DNA from 3 places in the Enterococcus sp. AZ128 genome. Region 3 is predicted to be linked to each of the others. Evidence: a T-box and tRNA genes for the amino acid it is inferred to sense, from the RefSeq annotation. Region 3 holds a T-box; the other regions hold tRNA genes.
The links. The T-box of region 3 lies ahead of leuS (leucine--tRNA ligase). A T-box ahead of a tRNA ligase gene usually reads a tRNA of that ligase, here a tRNA-Leu.
Positions count from the first base shown of each region.

Region 1 (4,724 bases), on a different contig from region 3:
GTTCTCAATAACAAAAAAACTCGATCAAAAAAATGATCGAGTTTAATAATGACGATTCAATTAAGCGTGGTAGCGTTCTACGCCATCAAGATAAGTAGCTACTAGATCCATGCTAGGGTCTAAGACAATAAAGTCAGCCGCACGACCTTCAGCGATCATTCCACATTTATCATCAATCTTACAGCTGACAGCTGGTACGTAGGACGCCATCATAACTGCTTGTTCAGGTGTTGCGATATTCCAATCAACAACATTTTTGATTGCTTCTTTTAATTTCAAGATACTTCCAGCCAGGTTACCTGAGTCTAGACGAGCTGTTCCTTCTGCAACGACTACGGGGAATTCGCCCAAATTGTAGTTGCCATCAGGCATACCACCAGCCATCATACAGTCAGTAATCAAAGCCACGTGATCATGTCCTGCTTTTTCCATCAACACTTCAGCCGCTTGCGGATGCACATGATGACCGTCACAAATTAATTCGGAGAAGACATGCTGCAACGCCAACAAAGCTCCGACCATTCCAGGTTCGCGGTGATTAAATCCACGCATTCCATTGTAAGCATGTACGAAGACACTCGCACCTGCTTCAACTGCTTCTTGCGCTTCTTCTAAAGTTGCGTTGGAATGCCCTAACGAAACAACTACACCTTCATCAGTCACTGTTTTAACAAACTCTTTGACCCCTTTACGTTCAGGAGCCAATGCAATTTTCTTAATCAAACCGCCTGAAGCTTCTTGCCATTCATGGAAGGTATCCAAATCTGGATCACCGAAATAACTAGGATTTTGAGCCCCTTTATGTTCTTCTGTGAAGAATGGACCTTCAAAGTAAATTCCTTGAATTTTAGCACCATCAACATCTTTGGAAACTTTTCCAATTGTTTCAGCAACATCTTTTAACCGTTCTTTTGAAGACGTTAATGTTGTTGGCAAGAAACTTGTGACACCACATGATAATAAGCCTTCAGACATCACTTTGATTCCTTCAGCATCATTATCCATAACATCATGATTTTTATACCCATGGATATGAGTATCAACTAAACCAGGAGCGATCCATTTTCCACTTTGGTCGATGATCTCAGCACCTTCTGGTTTTTCTTTCGTATATGTTCCAAAAATGCCATCAGTGACATCTAAATAACCTGCGCCTTTAACACCAGAGTTTAGAAAGAATTTGTCAGCGTAAATAAATGTTTTCATTTTGAGCTCTCCCTTTTTTCTTAGTACCTTAAAGTTACTCCTGAAAGGATAATAAGTCAAGAATGGTGTAGACCATTCTATAAATCTTTTATCTTTTCTAAGGCGCGTACCATTTTCCGATAATTTATCACTAAATGAAGTTCATCACGAGCCTCCAGCATAAGGATCTTCAATTCCAAAAGCTCTCTCAACTTGTAGTAACTGCATTGTTGACGATTCCATTTTAGCCCCATATCCACGACCTTCTCTGCTAAATCCAAACGCTCGTGCTTAACTAAAAAAGTTCCATAATTAACAAAAAGATTACTCAATTCGCTTCGTTCTGAATAGTCAGCCATCATCGTTTGAAATAGCTCAAAGCTTTGGTTGTAGTAATTTTGCGCTTCGTTCACTCTGCCTAAAACAGAGTTCATCTTACCAGCCAGACTTAAAAGTAAGATCCGACTATCAAAATAGCCATCATATTTTTTCGAAACACAGATTGATAGTCCCTGTTCTATTTTTTCTAAAGCCGCTTCTGGGTTCTTGTCGATAAAATAGGCGCAGACGCCCTTAAAAAAGCAGGCCAACTGGCGATCCTTATCAAGATGCGTGATTTGACGCTCATCTAAATAGTCTAAGGTGGTTCGAATCTCTAAATATTTTCCGATTCGCAAATACATAAACATCTTATTGAAATATTTTCGCAGGAACAGTTCTTCTGGTAAAAAATCAAGCATCAGTTGGTCAATCGTAATCCCTAATCGATGACAAAGTTGCTGGATCACAAAAATATTGGGAATCTCTTCATTATTTTCAATCCGACTCAAGACACTTTGAGAACAAATTCCTTGAGAAAGATCTTTCTGTGTCATGCCATGTTCTTTTCTGAACTCTTTTAAGACTTGACCAATCGCTTCCATTACCGCTTCCTCCAAAATATGCAAATTCACATTTCAATAAGTTAATTTTAGCTGATGACTAATAGACAAGCAAATCTTGTGATCGAAATACACAAAAGGATTGCTTAAAAATGAAAATAAACAATTGTCTAATCATTTAATCCTGATTTTCTTACAAAAAAAGAATGTACCAAGATTGGTACATCCTAATGCGGCGAATGGGACTCGAACCCACACGAGATTGCTCTCACATGATCCTTAGTCATGCTTGTCTGCCAATTCCAACACCACCGCAGAATCCTTTTTCATGATAGCGAGCTAAAATGAAAAAGTCAATAGCCTAAACGATTGATGTATCGTAGACATAAGTAATATTTCCCTTTAATCCAGCGATACCTCGGAAAAATTTTTTATCCTCTTGTTTACTCCATACTTCGCGAAACAAAAAAAACTCATCTCGCTTCACTTCGAAAGTATCAATTTCTCCTGCTCGTAATTGACGAATCTTTTCCTCAAATGGATTCATATTCCCTGTTCTCTCCTATCATCGCAAAACAACAGAAGGATGCCAATCGGCTCCTTCTGCCTTAATCATGAAAATATTTGCTATTTTCAATACTTGAATTCTCTTCTTCCATGATACCTCGTAGTGAACGATCTAACCGTTGACGCGAATTTTTTCTTTCGATCGCCGGTTGCTGCTGTTCATTTTCCGAAGCAAATAGAATGTAGGATTGACGTGATTTTTCCATTCTTTGCATCAATTCTCGTGGTGAGACTGCATCGGCCGGTTCATCGGGAATTAATGAAGAGGGCACAAATTTAGGTGCAAAAGGTGTAGCACTGCGGCCATTTCGCGTATTAAAAGAAGCTTTAGGCTGCGTCGTTTCTTTTGGTTTGCGCTCTTCAAATAAGTTCGCTTTTTTCGATTCTTTTCGTTCTCCATAGTACGTTGGCAAATTCGCTTTATGGTGATCTAGCTCTCTGCGCGGTTCTTCATCTAGATTAACACGTCTTGTTCGTTTGTTTTTCGGCATCGGGCGTTCAAAGATATCTTTTGCCTCCAAACGATAACTTGTAATCAAGTCATCCTGTCCATCAAACAAGACACGTTGATTGATTTGTACTAATTTAACACCTGCTTCATCATCAAAAGCAGGAAAACGGCTCTTTTTTCTGCTGTACGTTTGCATAAAATCATCCTCATCGTTCTGATATAGCATAGTTTAGCATAAATGCTGAAAAAATGCTTTTAATTTTCTAAGCAGTAAGCAAACAAAACAGATAAGTTAATTTGAATCATACATGAATAAGCTGCCTTTTGGAGCCAATGTCTCGCCTTCCAAAATACGCTCTAAAACCGCGTATTCTCCCTGATAAGCACGAGGACTTGATAATTCTCCGACATTTAATAGTTGTTCTTGATCAGATAGGTTGAGCGCGTAAATCACGTAAGCATTCTCTGTATAACGAATGATCCCAAAAATTTGTTGGGCTTGAGAGTAAAATGGGAAAAACTGACCATTTTTCATAACATCATATTTCTTTCTGCGTTCGATCCACTTCTGACAGTTTTTAAACAAGCGAGGATCAATCGATTTCCAAGGGAAGAATTTGCGATTATCAGGATCTTTACCGCCAGTCAAGCCAGCCTCGTCACCGTAATAGACACAAGGAATGCCCGGCATCATAAACATCAGCCCCCATGCTTGATCCAGCGTTTCAACAGACCCGCCTAACATTGTCAAAATACGTTCAGTATCATGAGTTCCAATATTGTTTAACTGATTATAATAAAAATCAGCAGGATAGTTTTCTTGATAACGAATCATTTCTTCGCAAATATCTTGCAAGGAACGGGATTGCTTTAAAAGGTCCAAGATTTGCTGCCGCAGCGGATAATTCATTACTCCCTGTAAATGATCGCCAAAAACATATTTACGTCGAGTATCGTATGCAATTTTATTTGAGGCATCCTCCCAAACTTCTCCAATCAAGATTTTCTCTTGATAGGATAATAGATTTTTACGAATCCCCGCAATGAAATCATCAGTCAGTTCATCAGCTACATCTAATCGCCAGCCATCCACACCCATTGAAGTCCATTTCGACAAGACACTGTCCAAATCGCCATAAATGAATTCTTGATAGCGAGGATTTTCTTTTCGTACTTCTGGTAAATCTGCGACGCCCCACCAAGATTTATAATCATCTGGATAATGATTAAAGGTGAACCAGTCACGATATTGACTCTCTGCATCTCGTGCGGCACCTGTATTCTCTCCATAATAGCCTGAAATATTGAAATAGCGGCTATCTTTGCCAACATGGGAGAAGACACCATCTAGCACGACAGCGATACCCGCCATATGCAAAGCTGCGATCAAACTTCGAAAATCCTCTTCAGTTCCTAGAACGCCATCCACTTTAAAATAGTCGTTGGTATCATATCGATGATTAGAACTAGCTTCAAAAATCGGATTTAAATAAAGTGCTGTGATTCCCAGCTCTAACAAATAAGGTATCTTTTCCTGAATTCCTTTAAAATTCCCACCAAAAAAATCCCAGCGAACAATTTCACTTTTTTGATTCTTAATATAAAATGGTTCGTCTTCTTCAGTCGCATAAATGAAGGTA
Region 1 is NZ_JBIORZ010000001.1:1,443,698-1,448,421, forward strand. Features, by position in the region: gene nagA (N-acetylglucosamine-6-phosphate deacetylase) at 61-1,206, opposite strand; gene IGI38_RS07080 (helix-turn-helix domain-containing protein) at 1,284-2,108, opposite strand; tRNA gene IGI38_RS07085 (tRNA-Leu) at 2,298-2,381, opposite strand; gene IGI38_RS07090 (hypothetical protein) at 2,428-2,613, opposite strand; gene IGI38_RS07095 (hypothetical protein) at 2,675-3,280, opposite strand; gene IGI38_RS07100 (glycoside hydrolase family 13 protein) at 3,377-4,724, opposite strand, start outside.
Region 1: it has a tRNA-Leu gene. The T-box ahead of leuS (leucine--tRNA ligase) is inferred to sense a tRNA for this amino acid. The anticodon was not compared.

Region 2 (4,724 bases), on a different contig from region 3:
GATGGCGGTCATTACATTATTGACCTGCATTTAGAGGTGATTGAAGATCCCCACACATTGGCTGCAGAATTAGATGCTTGTGTTGGCGTGGTTGAACACGGACTGTTCATCGATATGATTTCGCGTGTCATCGTTGGTACTTCTGAAGGACCAAAAACCTTAGAGGTTCCTGCAAAATAATTTCATAAAATTCCCTTTAAAGCACGTGAATGGATAAAAAACACGCTCAATTTAATGGAAATCCCGGCAGAAACATTGTACAATGAATCAGGAATTGAAAATTTCAGAAATTTCAAAAGGAGAGAATGATATGCCAAAATTAGTTTTTTCTCGTCACGGCTTGAGTGAATGGAACAAATTGAACCAATTTACAGGCTGGGCAGACGTTGATTTGGCTCCAGAAGGTGTCGAAGAAGCAAAAGAAGGCGGCCGTAAAATTAAAGAAGCAGGAATTGAATTTGATGTTGCTTACACATCTGTTTTGACTCGTGCAATCAAAACTTGTGACTTTATCTTAGAATACTCTGATCAACTTTGGGTACCTACTATTAAATCTTGGCGTTTAAATGAACGTCATTATGGTAAATTGCAAGGATTGAACAAAAAAGAAACCGCTGAAAAATATGGTGATGAACAAGTTCATATCTGGCGCCGTTCATACGACGTATTGCCTCCATTAATGGAAGCAACTGACGAAGGTTCAGCAGCTCAAGATCGTCGTTATGCAATGCTAGACCCACGCGATATCCCTGGCGGCGAAAACTTAAAAGTTACTTTAGAACGTGCATTACCTTTCTGGCAAGACGAAATCGCTCCTGCTTTGAAAGACGGAAAAACTGTTTTAGTAGCTGCACATGGTAATTCTCTACGTGCATTAGCTAAACACATCGAAGGTATTTCTGATGAAGATATCATGGACTTAGAAATCCCAACAGGTCAACCACTAGTTTACGACTTGAACGATGACTTAACCGTCGCTAAAAAATACTACTTATAAAATATTTCCCGGCTCAGCTTTGAGCCGGGATTTTTTTATGCTATTCTGCAGCATCAACACTGCCACAATTATTATTTTGTGCTAAAATGAATAAGTAGTTTTTTTGTGGTCGTGGCGGAATTGGCAGACGCGCTAGCTTCAGGCGCTAGTGGTAGCAATACCGTGGAAGTTCGAGTCTTCTCGGCCGCATCAATAATTGTTAAAAAGAGCAAGACAGAAAATTCTCTGTCTTGCTCTCAGACTGTAGACAAAAGACGTCCCAAACTCTTGATTTGAGTTTAGGCCGTCTTTTTATCTGATTTCTTACGAAATTCAGAACAAAAAAATAAAGGCTCTTTGCCTTTCCATAACCAAGTGGCCAATTTCTTTAAATTCATTGCAGCAAACACTAGCATCGTATGCGTCGCAACTTTTTCCAAGCCTCGATACTTGGTCCAACGCATTCCATGCTTTTCTTTTGCATCCGCAAATATTCGTTCAATCGTTTCTTTTCGTTTTCTGTAAATGGCTTTATTCAAGTCTGTCAGACGAAGATGCTCTATCTCATCCATCAAAGCTCCCCAAACATGTCTTGTGATGACTCGTTGATGATTCTTACTTTTGGTACATTGTTTTAGTAAAGGACAGTGGACACATTCTTTTGGATTAGATTTGTATTCTCGGTAGCCTTCTCGAGTAACCGTTGAAAAATTGAGCATTTGATCCTGCGGACAAATATAACAATCAAAATACTCGTCGTAGAGAAACTTATTTTTTAATAACAGGTCCTTTTTCCCTTTGGACCTTGAATAAGGCAAACAAGGCCGAAGGTTCAAATGAGTCAAAAAGTGAACAAACTTTGGTGTCTTATAGCCGGCATCCGCAACCACTCGTTTGATTTCTGGAAAAAGTCTCTTCGATTGTTTGACGAGTTGAAACGCGACTTGACTGTCATGAATATTTCCTGGAGTCACGATTGTGCTGAGAACAAATCCGTTGTCGTCGCATGAGGTATGGGCAGAATAAGCAAATTGTTTTTCTCGTTCGCCTTTGACGTAGTAGCCGCTTTCCGGGTCAGCCTTACTTATTTTTCTTTCTTTCAGCTTCACTTCCTTTTCTAAGTCCAAAGTAAAAGGGCGTTTTCCGGCTTCGATTCGTTGGCGATTGATTTCATCTTCTAGTTCATCCTGATAGGCTTTCGCTTCATCATGCGTCATTTCTTTCGTAAACCTATGTTTATTGGCATTGGCTTTGATGTGAGTCGAATCAAGATACAAATTATCTTCTGTTACAAAACCGGCTTTAATTGCTTGTTCCAAAATATAAGCAAAAATATCCTCAAACAGTGTCGTTTCTCTAAACCGGCGTACGTAATTTTTTCCAAAGGTTGAAAAATGGGGGATTTTCTCTTCGAAAGAATAACCTAAAAACCAGCGATAAGCGACATTGGTGTCGACTTCCTTGATGGTTTGTCGCATGGAACGGATGCCGAATAAATATTGGATAAACACTAATTTGATCAGAATCACCGGATCAATACTTGGCCTACCTAAATCGGAGTAAGTGGCTTCGACGATTGGATAAATAAATTCAAAATCAAGCGAGGCGTCAATCTTTCGAACGAGGTGGTCTTGAGGGACCAGGTCATCAATCGTGAGCATCGCGAATTGATTTCTGCCGTTCGTATTTTTTTTAGACATCATAAATACCACTCCTTGTATTCGGTTTCATAAATCTATTATAAAAGAAAAGACTGTAGACAGCATCCATAAAGTGGACTTTGTCTACAGTCTGAGAGCAAGACAGAAAATTCTCTGTCTTGCTCTTTTTATTCATGATTCAAAAAACTTGCTACTTTAGTCGCAATCAAATCAATTGCTACATGATTTTCGCCGCCTTCTGGCACGATAATATCTGCGTAACGCTTCGTCGGTTCAATAAATTGATGATACATCGGTTTGACTACCGTCAAGTATTGATCAATGACTGACTCTAAGGTGCGGCCACGCTCATTCATATCACGTTTGATGCGACGAATGATCCGAATATCGTCATCAGTGTCCACATAAATTTTTATGTCCATCAAATCGCGTAACCGTTCATCCTCTAAGATCAAGATACCTTCTAAAATGATAACCTCTTTCGGTTCTTGCACATAGACCTCTTCGCTGCGCGTATGCTTCACATAATCATAAATCGGTACTTCTACCGATTGGTATTTTGTTAACTCTTTTAAATGCTCGATCAGTAAATCTGTGTCAAACGCAAACGGATGATCATAATTTGTTTCCAACCGTTCTTCAAAGCTGATACCGCTTTGGTCTTTATAATAAGAATCGTGCTCCAACATCATAATTGAATGATCAGGAAACCGATTGTAGATCGCGCGGCTGACACTCGTTTTTCCACTTCCTGAACCGCCCGTTACACCAATAATGATCGGCTTGTTTTTCATGCAACCAAAACCTCTTTCGTTTTTCATTAGTCCTATTATAGCGAAACATCGTCAAATTACTATCAAAAACTTAAAATTCTTCTAAAATCTGATAGAGGTCGGTTAATTCTTTGATCTGAAATGTTGGTTTGATTTCCTTTGATTCCTTTTCTTGCGGATTCATCCAGATTGTATCGATGCCGGCAATTTGGCCTCCCTTGATATCCGAAGTCAAAGAATCACCGATGATCACGGTCTTTTCTTTGTCCAAACGCGGAATCTCTGCGAAGACAATATCAAAGAATTCTTTCATCGGTTTGTGAACACCCATTTCTTCAGAAATAAAGAATTTTTTGAAATAAGGAGCCAACCCCGATTTCGTCAGACGTTGATGCTGCGTTGCGGAAACTCCGTTAGTAACCACATAAAGTTCTTTTTTTTGACTTAGATTTTCTACTACCTCTAAACTATGTGAGATCAACTGATGCCCCTGATTCAAATAATGACGATAGCGTGCTTCTGTTTCTGGCCCATCAACTTCTCGCTCATATTCTTCAAAAAACAACCGAAAGCGATTATTTAACAGTTCTTGGCGCGACAGCAATCCTGCTTCATGATCGCGCCAAAACCCTTGATTCATTTTTTTATAATGGTTTTTTACTTCCAAGGAGGGTTCTACTCCCATATCTTGAAACAACCAGCTCAGAGCTTGTTCTTCTGCTGCTTTAAAATCCAGTAAAGTATCATCAATATCAAATAAAACTGTTTCGTATCCCATTTTCAAACCTTCTATCTAAAATATTTTTTTAATTGTTGGAGTTCAGTAATAGTCAGTGAGCGATAGGCTCCTGCTGTTAAATCTTCTGGTAACACTAACGGCCCCATTGTAAGACGGGTTAACTTTGTTACCTTTTTACCGCAAGCCAAAAACATTTTTTTGACTTGATGAAACTTTCCCTCTTTAATTGTCAATAAAACTTCCGAATTCTCTGCTTCAGAGCTTAGAATTTCCAGCTGCGCTGATTGGCAACGTACTCCGCCATGAAAAGTAATGCCTTCTTTAAAAGCTGCCACGTCATCCATTGTTACTGCTTCATTGACTACTGCATAGTATTTCTTTGACACTTCAGCTCGTGGCTGCAAAAGATCATAACCCAATTGTCCATTGTCAGTCAAAAGTAATAACCCTGTCGTATCACGATCTAAACGACCAACTGGATATAATTCAGCAGGCCGTTCAGCCTCAGCTACAAGCTCCGTCGCCGTTTTAAACTTCAAATCTTTTTTAGCCGTTACAACTCCTGCAGGCTTATT
Region 2 is NZ_JBIORZ010000003.1:268,800-273,523, forward strand. Features, by position in the region: gene rpiA (ribose-5-phosphate isomerase RpiA) at 1-180, shown strand, start outside; gene gpmA (2,3-diphosphoglycerate-dependent phosphoglycerate mutase) at 311-997, shown strand; tRNA gene IGI38_RS20100 (tRNA-Leu) at 1,103-1,186, shown strand; gene IGI38_RS20105 (IS1182 family transposase) at 1,276-2,679, opposite strand; gene udk (uridine kinase) at 2,805-3,431, opposite strand; gene IGI38_RS20115 (YjjG family noncanonical pyrimidine nucleotidase) at 3,502-4,188, opposite strand; gene IGI38_RS20120 (16S rRNA pseudouridine(516) synthase) at 4,200-4,724, opposite strand, start outside.
Region 2: it has a tRNA-Leu gene. The T-box ahead of leuS (leucine--tRNA ligase) is inferred to sense a tRNA for this amino acid. The anticodon was not compared.

Region 3 (4,724 bases):
TCTCTTTGACAGCTTGCATTGGGTATATTTTGCGGGGTTGCTATTAATTATTTTCGCACTAGTTTTCAGCTTTATGGTTGGCAAACAATCGAGAAGTGTTAAACTAAACGAAGAATAATAGAACTGGAGGCTCAAACTGAATGGCTTTTTTACAAGTGAATGTGTATTCGAATATTTTACAAATGGAAGTGGCGATGAACGTAATTTTGCCGCAAACGACACATAAAAAAATAGGGACCGAGACCGTTGGCGTGACGAATGATGTGCCTGTCTTGTATTTGTTGCATGGTATGGGCGGAAATCATAGTGTTTGGGAGCGCCGTACATCGGTTGAAAGGTATGTGTCTGAATATCAGATGGCCGTAGTGATGCCTTCGACGGATCTTGGTTTTTATACTGATACGACTTATGATATGAAGTATTGGACCTTTGTTTCTGAAGAATTACCGACAATCGTTCATGAGTTGTTTCCTCAAATTACTTGCAAACGGGAGAAAACTTTCGCGGCGGGCTTATCGATGGGCGGCTATGGCGCATTGAAGTTAGGATTGGCGAAGCCAGAGAAGTTTGCGGCGGTCGCTTCATTATCCGGAGCAGTTGTTTTGGCTGATGTGGAAAGTCTGTTGTTGGTGCGTAACGAGGCCTATTGGCAAGGGATTTTTGGGCCGCTTGATCACATTCAAGGATCAGAAAATGATCCGCTATATTTACTTGATAAATTAGTAGATAGCGGCAAGTCTGCACCACGCTTTTTCTTTGCCTGCGGGACAGAGGATGAGTTATATCCGGCTAGTCAATACATGGCTCATAAGATGAAACAAAAAAAGCTCGATGTGACCTTTGAAGATGGACCGGGAAAACATGATTGGGTATTCTGGGACACTTGGATCAAGCGTGTATTGGAATGGTTTAATGAAAAGAACGACTGATTTCAATCAGTCGTTCTTTTTTTCTACACATAATAAAATTGGCGGATTATTTTTTTGATTAATAAATTGATAGTTCAAAACGCTAAAATTTTCTTGCGGCAGGTCTTGGCAAAAATGCAGGACGTCGTTCTTTTCAGTTTCTCCACCTTCATGACCATAATAAATGACAATAATCATACGCCCACCAACGGTCAAGCGTTTCAAAATAGCAGTCATGGCTTGTTTGGTTGTTTCTGGCAGGGTGATAATTTGTTTGTTGCTTTTTGGCAAATAACCGAGATTGAAAATCGCAGCTCGGATTGGTTGATCAACAGAAATATTTTCTTCAATCGTTTCATGTCCGGCCAGGAATAGTGTCGAGCGTTTTGCGTAATCCGCTAATTTTTCACGGGTATTTTGAACAGCTTGCTCTTGAATATCAAAGGCATAAACATGGCCTGTTGCCCCGACTAATTCTGCTAAAAAGAGAGTGTCATTGCCATTTCCCATCGTAGCATCAATGACGTAGTCTCCTTCAGTTACGATCTCTTTTAATAGTTGATGGCTATATCGCAGAGCTGTTTGCAGCATGGCCAAATTCCTTTCTTAAAGCAAATTTGCCTTGATAAGAATCGCGGCGAATCAATTCTTGATCGATCGCATTTAGTACTTCCCATTTTTTTAAGCTCCACATTGGCCCAATCAAGGAATCCCACGGCGCGTCACCTGTCAAACGATGGATGATGATGTCTTGGGGGATCATCTCCAGCTGATCGCAAATGACAGAAACGTACTCCTCTTTACTCATTAATTGCAAACGGCCTTCGGCATAATCTCTCAGCATCTTTGTATTGCGCATTAAATGCAACAGATGCAGCTTGATTCCTTGCACATCAGAGTCTAAAATCGTCCGGCGAACATTTTCACGCATCATTTCTAACGATTCCCCAGGAAGTCCGTTAATCAAGTGCGTACAGGCGTTGATATCATGTTTACGCAGGCGGGCCACAGCATCGGTGTAAGTTGAATAATCATGAGCTCGATTGATTTTATCACTTGTAGACTCATAGGTTGTTTGCAACCCTAGCTCTACCCACAGATACAGTCGTTGGTTGAGCTCGGCTAAATAGTCTACGACATCTGGCGGCAGACAATCTGGTCGAGTGCCGACAGACAATCCAACGACACCAGGAAGGTTGACGACTTGTTCAAATCGTTCACGAATTACTTCTACTGGTGCATGGGTGTTAGTAAAGTTTTGGAAATAGACGATGTATTGTTCCACATGAGACCATTTTTGATGCATCATATCGATTTCCTTCTGGAATTGCTGGGGCAATGGATCACTTGGTGCGACGATCATATCGCCGGAACCAGAGACACTGCAAAAGGTACAGCCGCCATGTGCGACTGTTCCATCACGATTGGGGCAATCAAAACCGCCATCAACAGGAACTTTGAAGATTTTTCCACCAAACTGCTGCCGCAATGCGTAATTCCATGAATGATAGCGTTTGGTTTCATCATCACTGTATTGAAAGGTCATTTATTTTCTCCTAATTGCTTTTAGATCATAAGCTAATTTTTTCTGTTTGTAATAGGGGTAGGTAAATAATAGCCAACTGCTTCCCAAAAGGACTCCGCCAAGAACATCACTGGGGTAATGAACACCAAGATAGATCCGACTGATTACGATACTAAAGATCAATAAACCGACAATAATCTGGGCAATCAGCCGCGATGCTTTTTCCTTAAAGAACAAAGCCATGACAAAAATCAAGGTTCCGTATAGCAAGGTGCTGGCTGTGGCATGTCCACTGGGAAAGCTAAAACTGTGTTCCGTTACCATGTGGGGCAGAATTGTAGGTCGTGCCCGATGGAAGAAAAGCTTCAGCAGATGATTACCGATGCCACTAACTAGAGCCATACTGGAAGCTAGCCAAAGTGCCGTAATTTTTTGTTTATTGAAATAAAACAAACCGACAAAAACAATGGATAGGATGACAACAGTGATAGGATTAGCAAATTTTGTCACCCATAAAAAGTAGCCGTTCATCTGCGGATAGAGTTGATGGATCGCATGGATGGCCCCGCGATCAAAACCGGATAATGTTTCCGGGTAAAAACGGACGATGTAACACAATGCTGCAAAAAAAAGCAAAGTGAAACTGCCGATTAATTGGTAAATTGATTTATTTTTCATTATTCTCTCTGATTCATCCCTTCTAAACAGAAATATTATATCATGTTTCGGTCATGGTACAATTTTTTCCAAGATTTCTTAAGGGGAATTCAATTGAATTCTATTTTGGAATCTGCTAAGATGAAACTACTTTGAATATTACTGCCCAGAAGAGGAGTAGTAGAAACGAACGCATTTCAGAGAGCGCGCGGTGCTGTGAGCGTGTATGCGGAAGGTTCGAACTTACCTTGGAGCATGATCGTATGATCCGGTTGAAGACCGTTATTTCTTTTGAGGTCTGCCATTTATCTGGCAGATAAAAATAGGTGGTACCACGTTGATAACGTCCTATGAGAGCTCCCTTTTGAGCTTTCGTAGGGCTTTTTTTGTCAGTTCTACTTCTTTCTTCAGCAAGTTAATAGAATGATCGGCGTGATGATAGTAGGACCATTTTTCCGCTTCTTGGAAAAATGTTTTATTCTTTTGAATTAGCTGCTAGTCCAACTTTTCGTAGTGAGTCAAGGTGTGTGGTGTATTATAAAATTTAAGATATATTGTTAGTAAAAGAAGTATAGTTAGATAGTATGCGTACAAAAATAGGTAGAAATTTTCTACAAATTGGCTTTTAGTTTCAATTTAGAATCTTTAGCTATAGTATTAACGTAATCAAAATAAGTTCATATATTAGGAGGAGCAACATGAGTTACGAGCACAAGGCGATTGAAAAAAAATGGCAAAAATATTGGGCGAAGCACAACGTTTTTAATACCCAAGATGATCCTGAGAAACCAAAATTTTATGCATTAGATATGTTTCCTTATCCATCTGGACAAGGATTGCACGTTGGTCACCCGGAAGGTTATACAGCAACTGACGTGATTTCACGGATGAAACGGGCGCAAGGCTACAATGTTTTGCATCCGATGGGTTGGGATGCTTTTGGGTTGCCGGCAGAACAATATGCGTTGGATACGGGAAATGATCCGGCTGAATTTACTAAGAAAAATATCGAAACTTTCAAACGTCAAATCAACTCATTAGGATTTAGTTATGACTGGAATCGTGAATTAAATACGACAGATCCGGAATATTATAAATGGACACAATGGATCTTTGAACAAATGTATGAGAAAGGTTTAGCCTATGAAGCCGAAGTGCCTGTTAACTGGGTCCCTGAATTAGGAACGGTGATTTCTAATGAAGAAGTGATCGATGGCAAGAGCGAGCGGGGCGGCTATGATGTTATTCGCAAGCCAATGCGTCAATGGATGCTTAAAATCACTGCGTATGCAGATCGATTGCTGGATGATCTAGAAACAGTTGACTGGCCTGAAAGTATCAAAGAAATGCAACGGAATTGGATCGGCCGTTCGATCGGTGCGAATGTCAGCTTCAAAATCGAAGGCAATGATGAAACATTTACGGTCTTCACCACACGTCCGGATACATTATTTGGTGCGACTTATGCGGTATTGGCACCGGAGTTAGAATTGGTACAAAAAATTACTACACCTGAACAGAAAACAGCGGTAGAGGCTTATATTGATGAAGCTTCGAAAAAATCTGAATTGAATCGAACAGATTTAGCGAAAGAAAAAACTGGGGTCTTCACAGGAGCCTACGCGATTAATCCT
Region 3 is NZ_JBIORZ010000004.1:22,329-27,052, reverse strand. Features, by position in the region: gene IGI38_RS21250 (MDR family MFS transporter) at 1-118, shown strand, start outside; gene IGI38_RS21245 (alpha/beta hydrolase) at 141-929, shown strand; gene IGI38_RS21240 (class I SAM-dependent methyltransferase) at 936-1,499, opposite strand; gene IGI38_RS21235 (TIGR01212 family radical SAM protein) at 1,474-2,454, opposite strand; gene IGI38_RS21230 (phosphatase PAP2 family protein) at 2,455-3,111, opposite strand; T-box leader at 3,249-3,444, shown strand; gene leuS (leucine--tRNA ligase) at 3,789-4,724, shown strand, end outside.